Linked DNA regions of Candidatus Finniella inopinata. The protein of the gene in region 2 interacts with the protein of the main gene of each other region in a pairwise test. Links are inferred from orthologs where the notes say so. Each region holds a gene or a part of one and is shown on either strand. Other genes may lie near its edges.

What was found. The genes of interacting proteins can lie anywhere in the genome.
Region 1: the proteins of groL (region 2) and EQU50_RS04615 interact in binary tests that used the Escherichia coli proteins (3 or more experiments, as listed by UniProt). The link is inferred for Candidatus Finniella inopinata from one-to-one orthologs.

What each region holds. Positions count from the first base shown.
Region 1 is NZ_SCFB01000005.1:217,791-221,615, reverse strand. The notes cover bases 440-3,423. They hold EQU50_RS04615 (ABC transporter ATP-binding protein), read right to left. Parts: upstream 2,322-3,423; coding sequence 1,557-2,321; downstream 440-1,556. Other genes in these bases: EQU50_RS04610 (MlaE family ABC transporter permease), read right to left, coding at 2,324-3,100; tsaD (tRNA (adenosine(37)-N6)-threonylcarbamoyltransferase complex transferase subunit TsaD), read left to right, coding at 515-1,537; EQU50_RS04625 (hypothetical protein), read left to right, coding at 440-472. Also shown: murein biosynthesis integral membrane protein MurJ, read left to right, coding at 1-156; more of EQU50_RS04625, read left to right, coding at 248-439; EQU50_RS08515 (hypothetical protein), read left to right, coding at 3,533-3,825. UniProt on the Escherichia coli protein: Part of the ABC transporter complex MlaFEDB, which is involved in a phospholipid transport pathway that maintains lipid asymmetry in the outer membrane by retrograde trafficking of phospholipids from the outer membrane to the inner membrane.
Region 2 is NZ_SCFB01000001.1:39,539-43,295, forward strand. Bases 504-3,419 are described here. They hold groL (chaperonin GroEL), read right to left. Parts: upstream 2,824-3,419; coding sequence 1,183-2,823; downstream 504-1,182. Other genes in these bases: EQU50_RS00225 (MlaC/ttg2D family ABC transporter substrate-binding protein), read right to left, coding at 504-1,043; groES (co-chaperone GroES), read right to left, coding at 2,868-3,167; EQU50_RS00240 (ABC transporter ATP-binding protein), read left to right, coding at 3,319-3,419. Outside these bases: LPS export ABC transporter periplasmic protein LptC, read right to left, coding at 1-309; more of EQU50_RS00225, read right to left, coding at 384-503; more of EQU50_RS00240, read left to right, coding at 3,420-3,757.

The DNA.
Region 1 (3,825 bases), on a different replicon or contig from region 2:
CTTTTGTTTTACAGCCAACATTGGGAACTCACCAACGCTTTAAAATCCATCTCTCGCATTTTAGAAATAGGGGTTTTGGTGGGCGTTGGGGCAGGCTTCTACTTGGCGATCGGCTACAGCGTTGGCATTCGACCTTTGAATAGTCTGAAATCTTAGTTCGCTTCCTCTTTTGTAATTGTGAAAAAAGGTTGGTGAGGAAAGTCTTTACACAGTATCCTTGTATCTGTTAACCAATCAAGGTTTTGCCATGAACACACATTTCGATATTCCGAAACCGTTAATAAACGCTTTAACTGAAGTATCACAACGTCTACACAAAACTGAAACAAAGGTTTTGATTGCAGCGTTAAAAGAGTATTTAGAAGATCAGGAAGAAGCCTTTGACAGATGGGTAAAAAGTGGGAAGAAGACCATTTCTTTTGAAGAAGTAATGAAAGACTGCGGACTTGATGCAAAAGACCTGGACGCTTAGCTTTACGCCAATTATTGCATGGAACGAAAGTTTTAGACTCTTATGAAAATTTTAGGTATCGAGACAAGTTGCGATGAAACGGCCGTGGCTATTGTACAGGCTCACGCCGATCCGGCCCAGCGTATTTTAGCCAACGTGGTCTTTTCCCAAATTGAGCAACACCAAGACTATGGAGGCGTGGTCCCAGAACTGGCGGCCAGGGCACACCTGGAATACCTGTCGCCCACGTTGCAGCAGGCCTTGAAACATGCCCATTTAAGTTTAGAAGATATGGATGCCATCGCAGTCACGGCCGGACCAGGCCTGATTGGCGGTGTCTTGGTTGGATTAATGACGGCAAAGGCGCTTGCCATGGCCCTTCGTAAACCTTTTCTGGCCATTAATCACCTGGAAGGCCACGCATTAACGCCGCGCCTCAGCCATGACGTCCCCTTCCCTTATTTACTGTTGTTGGTCTCTGGGGGGCATTGCCAGTTTGTCGAGGTTCAAAGTCTAGGCCGTTATCGCGTTTTAGGCTCCACCATTGATGATGCGGCGGGCGAAGCCTTTGACAAAGTGGCGCAATTGATGAATTTTGACTACCCCGGAGGACCCGCCCTAGAGAAAGCCGCCCAACAGGGCAATCCCAAACGATTTGACTTACCCCGCCCCTTAAAAGGTCGCCCGGGGTGCGATTTGTCATTCTCCGGCCTTAAAACGGCAGCTCGCATGGTATTTCAAAATTTTCCCCATCCGACACCGCAAGACATAAATGACATTGCCGCCACCTTTCAGCTGGCCGTTGTGGACAGCCTTATAAACCGAGCCGAACACGCGATCCAGATGCTTTCAGCCCCTGTCGATCATTTCGTGGTAGCAGGTGGTGTGGCGGCCAATCAAACTTTACGGGGTCAGCTTTCGACTTTATGCGGACGACAAGGCTTAACCTTTGTGGCCCCGCCCATTTCTTTATGCACCGATAACGCCGCTATGATTGCCTGGGCGGGACTTGAAAGATTTTCTTTAGGGTATACCAGTGATTTGGGAATCGGCCCAAGGCCCCGTTGGCCGCTGACGGATTTGTAATTACCCTCTTAAAGACCGGTTAACCATCCGTAAAGGGGCCATGGGGCAGGCCGTGGATGAATTGATTCACATAAGGGTTATCGGTCGCATCCATTTCAGCCACAGTTCCTGTCCAAACCAATTTACCCTGGAATAAAAGACCTACACGATCCGCAATTTTGCGAAGACTGTTCATATCATGGGTAATCGTGACCGCGCTGGCCCCTAATTTGCGGACACAGCGGACGATTAGATCGTTGATTGTGCTGCTGACAATCGGATCAAGGCCCGTTGTGGGCTCGTCAAAGAAAATAACATCAGGGTTGGTCGCAATCGCACGGGCAAGGGCCACCCGCTTTTGCATACCCCCCGATAATTCGGCCGGGAAAATATCAGCAACGTCTGGCGATAGATCAACAGCCTCTAATTTTTCCAGAGCAATTTTCCGGGCCTGGGATTTTTTCATGCCCCCACCCTGCACCAACCCAAAGGCCACATTCTCAGCCACGGTCATGCTGTCAAACAAGGCACCGCCTTGAAACAACATACCGATGTGGGTCAATAATTCCTGGCGCTGGGACGCTGATAACCGACTGATGTCTTGCCCTTTTAAATAAATTTTTCCACTGTCAGGTGACAAAAGCCCAAGAATGCATTTAATCAAAACCGATTTACCGCTGCCCGATCCCCCAATAACAACAAAGGATTCACCAGGGGAAATGTCCAAATCGATGCCGTCAAGGACGACTTTCGATCCAAAACTTTTTTTTAGGTTTTCAACGCGAATTAAAGAATTAGAAGTCATAATTAATGATCAAACAAAAAAATTGTGAGGGCATAGTTAAAAAACAAAATCAAGATCGACGCTGACACAACCGCATTGGTGGTTGCCCGTCCCACACCTTCAGCTCCGCGATTTGAATAATAGCCGTGGTAACAGCCCATCAAGCTGATAATCAACCCAAAGCAAGAGGCCTTGATCAACCCTGATTGCACATCATCCCATTCCAAAAATTTCCAGGTTTGGTCTATATAATTAGCCGAGTTGAAGCCAAGCTTGTAAACACCCACGATATACCCCCCCATGACGCCGATGATATCGGCTATAAGCACTAAAATGGGTAACATCGTCATGCCCGCAATCAGGCGGGGAAGAACCAGATATTTTAGGGGGTTCGTTGACAAGGTTGTTAAAGCATCAATTTGTTCCGTCACACGCATAGTTCCAATTTCGGCCGCCATCGCCGCACCAATGCGCCCTGCAACCATTAATCCCGCCAAAACAGGTCCCAATTCCCGCGTCATGGATAAAACAACAACCGTGGCAACTGCCCCCTCCGCTGAAAAACGTGAGAAACCGGTGTAGCTTTGCAACGCCAAGACCATGCCGGTGAAAATAGCCGTCATGCCCACCACAGGAAGTGAGAAATATCCGATATTGATCAGTTGGTTGATAAACTGACGCCCATACCAAGGAAAGCTGAATCCCTGACGCAAAGCCCGCAGGAAAAACAACGTGATATGACCACACAGATAAAGCATCGCAAGGGTGGCTTGTCCAATAGATATTAAAGCGGTTAGCACAGAAGGAACTTTTCTAAGGTTAAAATATCAACCCTACTATAAACGCAGCAACACCATTTCTTAAAGGAGAAAAAACTGCTGCAGCAATTCGCGGAGCAAATTAGATGCTGTGAAATTAAAAATATGGGTGCATAGGCGTTTTCTCAATCGACAGTTAAGATCAGGGAAGTAAATCAGAGAAACCTCTCACCTTTTGGGATTTCAAACCAATTTTGTTTTCCCCATCCCATTTTATTATCATTAATCATTTTCCAGATATGGCCGTTTCCCTGCGATTTTTGGCTGTCCGAGAGTTGCTGAAACTGCTGCCTCCCTTAGCCCTTAAATGTTAAAAAAAAGCTTAATTTTTATTAAATTTTTTTATATTAATCTTTTATTAAAAAACATTTGGTAATATAAATATATAAAATCAATTTTTTAGGAGTTTTTGATATGAAATTGTCTTATATTTGTCTAGGCCTTTATGCAGGAATAGGCGTTCTTACACAAGGTCATGCAGCAGGCACTGTGATCTTGGATGATGAAGCCTCTAGGTATACAAGCATTAGTGCTGCACTGGCTAAAGCTAAAACGAAAACACCCACCCTAAAACTTACGGTCGATCATAAGGAAGCCGGAAACATCGATCTTTCCACCTTTAGCCGAGTAACTATTGTTTCTGACTCCACCACAAACAGAACCATAACTCCTTCAGGAAAAGGGCTTCCTCTTTTTAAAGATGCCGA
Region 2 (3,757 bases):
CCCTTGATCGCCTTTCATTTTAATTTGCTCACCATTAATCAAATGAAGGGTGATTTCTATGTCATGTAGCAAAATTTCTTGCGGCGATATCTGTTGACCCGTCTTAGATTTGATAACAAAGGGCCTATTCTGCTTATCAACACTTTTAAAGCACAAGCTAGTCGCTTGATTAGATGTCGATGGTGGTAGTTTGGAAGTTTTTAAACTTGTCATACTTTTTAGTGGCCAAAATAAAATACATGCTAAAAGGCTAACACTAAGCAGAACCAACAAATACTGTGTTAGGACAACACGCCGTTTAAAAATCATTTCACATCCGTTTCTACAACCGACATCTTAACTGGTGTATTTCTAACATGAATTTTTGACTAACACAAATAAACTTAAGGGGCTGTTTTAATGCCAACTTCTTTTTCCAGGTACACTAAAAACTTCTGGGGATCATTATTCCCTTTATCTCCCGATGTAAAAATAGAACCATATTCGCTTCGAAGGGCTAAAAGTTGGCTTATGCCTTCAAATAAGATATCGAAAATGCGAAGTTCATTATCTTTTTTGACAACCTTCCAATAAACTTTGGCAGGCTCAGAACTTGGTGAGTCGTTAAAGGAAAAAAGGGTTTTCACCTGCATAGTACCGTCAATTTGTTTCGCTGCAGATTCAACCTTATGAGTCGTGTTTCTGAAAGTTTTAACTCTTTCGGGGGTGGAATAAATTTTCACTAATCGCTTTGCAAAAATTTGACGAAACCTTTCCTTTTGTTCTGGAGTGAACGAGCGGCCATTACTTCCTAAAACAAAATTAGCTATTTCCCTAGTTACAAAGCTTTTTTCCAGTAATTGACCGAATTCGTCTTGCCCAGCGGTTTCTCTGTTGGCAACTTCCATACCCTGCTTGACAAGATCTTCCACAAAGGATTTAGACTCTTCTTCGTTGGGAATCTGAAATTGTGAGGCTTGTAGAGCCCCAAACAATGCAGCGCACAGAATAAAAGTACAAAAGACAAGAAACAAAGCGTTCCTTTTTGGTGTTCTGGTGAGCATTATGCCGGTCCATTTTTGAAGTTAATTCGAGAATATTAATTATACTGTAACGGTTGTATGTTTAACAAATTATTAATTGCAAACGAAAAAAGGCGAGGTATGCTCGCCTTTCTTTTATTATTATTATAAGAACAGATTTTTAATAATCCATTCCCATGCCGCCACCCATGCCAGGGTTAGGCATCGCTGACGATTTTGGTTCAGGCTTCTCAGCAACCATGGCTTCCGTTGTGATTAACAGACTGGCAATAGACGCTGCATCTTGCAAGGCAGTTCTGACGACTTTGGTTGGATCAATAATACCCAATTTAACCATGTCACCGTAGATGTCTTGTTGCGCATCATACCCAAAGTTATAATCGCTGTTATCCAAAACTTTACCAATAACAATCGATCCATCAGCGCCCGCATTAATCGCAATTTGACGAATGGGAGACGTTAAAGCATGTCGGATAATCCGAATGCCAACATCTTGATCGCTATTGGATGTTTTTAGGCCATCTAAAACTTTCAGGCTGCGAACCAACGCTACACCACCACCTGGGACAATACCCTCTTCAATGGCTGCTCGTGTTGCATGCATTGCATCTTCAACGCGGTCTTTGCGTTCTTTAACCTCAACTTCTGTCGCACCACCTACACGAATGACTGCTACACCGCCGCTTAGTTTTGCTAGGCGTTCTTGCAGTTTTTCACGATCATAATCAGAACTTGACTCTTCCGCCTGTGCGCGAATTTGATTGCAACGTGCTGCAATTTCACTCTTTTGGCCAGCGCCATCAACAACAATAGTATCATCCTTAGAGATGGAAACCTTCTTGGCTGTTCCCAGCATCTGAATAGTTACATTCTCTAACTTAAGGCCTACGTCCTCTGATACAACCTGGCTGCCTGTTAGAATAGCGATGTCCTCTAAAATTGCTTTGCGACGATCACCAAATCCAGGAGCCTTCACCGCAGCCACTTTCAAACCACCACGCAGTTTGTTAACAACCAAGGTTGCCAAGGCTTCACCTTCAACATCTTCAGCAATAATCAAAAGCGGACGACCCGATTGAACAACGGCTTCTAGGACAGGAAGCATCGCTTGTAATCCAGACAATTTCTTTTCGTGAATCAAGATATAAGGATTCTCTAATTCGCAAACCATTTTCTCTGAATTGGTAACAAAATAAGGTGAGATGTATCCTCTGTCGAATTGCATACCTTCAACAACGTCAAGTTCTGTCTGCAAGGATTTAGCTTCTTCAATAGTAATAACGCCTTCTTTACCAACTTTTTCAACGGCTGTGGCTAACATTTCACCAATTTCTTTTTCGCCATTGGCAGAAATGGTTCCTACTTGTGCAATTTCAGCGCGCGTTGAAACTTTCTTGGATCGGCTTTTAAGGTCAGTGATAATAGCTTCAACAGCCAGATCAATACCCCGTTTTAAATCCATCGGGTTCATACCAGCCGCAACAGCCTTGATGCCTTCGCGAACAATCGCTTGGGCCAAAACAGTTGCCGTTGTGGTGCCATCACCGGCCAAGTCTGATGTCTTGGTGGCAACTTCACGCACCATCTGTGCGCCCATGTTTTCAAATGGATCACTTAACTCGATTTCTTTAGCAACGGAAACGCCGTCTTTTGTAATACGAGGCGCACCGAACGATTTACTAATAACGACATTGCGTCCTTTCGGTCCAAGCGTCACCTTAACGGCATCAGCCAAAATATCGACGCCGCGTAACATTCTTTCGCGGGCATCTGCTGAAAAGCGAACTTCTTTTGCGGCCATAACTAATTCCTTCCTTTATAAAATTTAACTAACGTAATTTCGATTTAGGCTACTTTGTGGGTAATAATTCCCATGATGTCAGATTCTTTCATAACTAAATAATCTTGACCGCCAACTTTAATTTCGGTGCCCGACCACTTGCCAAACAAGATGCGATCGCCAGCTTTCACGTCCAAAGGAACCAGGTTGCCTGACTCGTTGCGTGTTCCGCTTCCGACTGCTACAATCTCGCCTTCCATGGGCTTTTCTTTGGCAGTATCAGGGATAATAATACCGCCAGTGGTTTTTTCTTCCAACTCTACCCGCTTGACAAGTACGCGGTCATGCAATGGTCTAAAGTTCATGTTATCCTCCGTTAAATAATCTGGGTTAAAATCAGCACTCTCTGCTTTCGAGTGCTAATTTAAGGCGGGCGCCTTCTCGCTGTCAAGTTTTTTTTCCCATACTTAGTAAATTGAGTTACGGTATGTCAGAATTATTGTTTAGATTTTTTTTATGATTAAATACTCGTTACAACTGCACCAGGTGAAGCGCCATTTCGTTCAAGGTGGTCAGACTCTGGAAGTTTTAAAAAACATTAACCTGCAGCTTAAAAAAGGCGAAAGTGTGGCTTTGGTTGGCCCCAGCGGCGCTGGAAAGACGACCTTGCTACAGATTTGTGGGTTATTAGAGGCGCCAACCTCTGGAATTTTGAAAATTGACGGACAGTCTTGTGAAAGCCTTGACGATTTCCAGCGAACAATTTTACGCCGGCAATATCTGGGGTTCGTCTATCAATTTCACCACCTTTTGCCTGAATTTTCAGCCTTAGAGAACGTGATGTTCCCTCAGCTTATTAATGGGGAAACAAAACCAAAGGCACGGGCACAAGCTGAACTGTTGCTGAAAAATATGGGTTTGGAACATCGTTTGCACCACAGACCAAATCAATTAT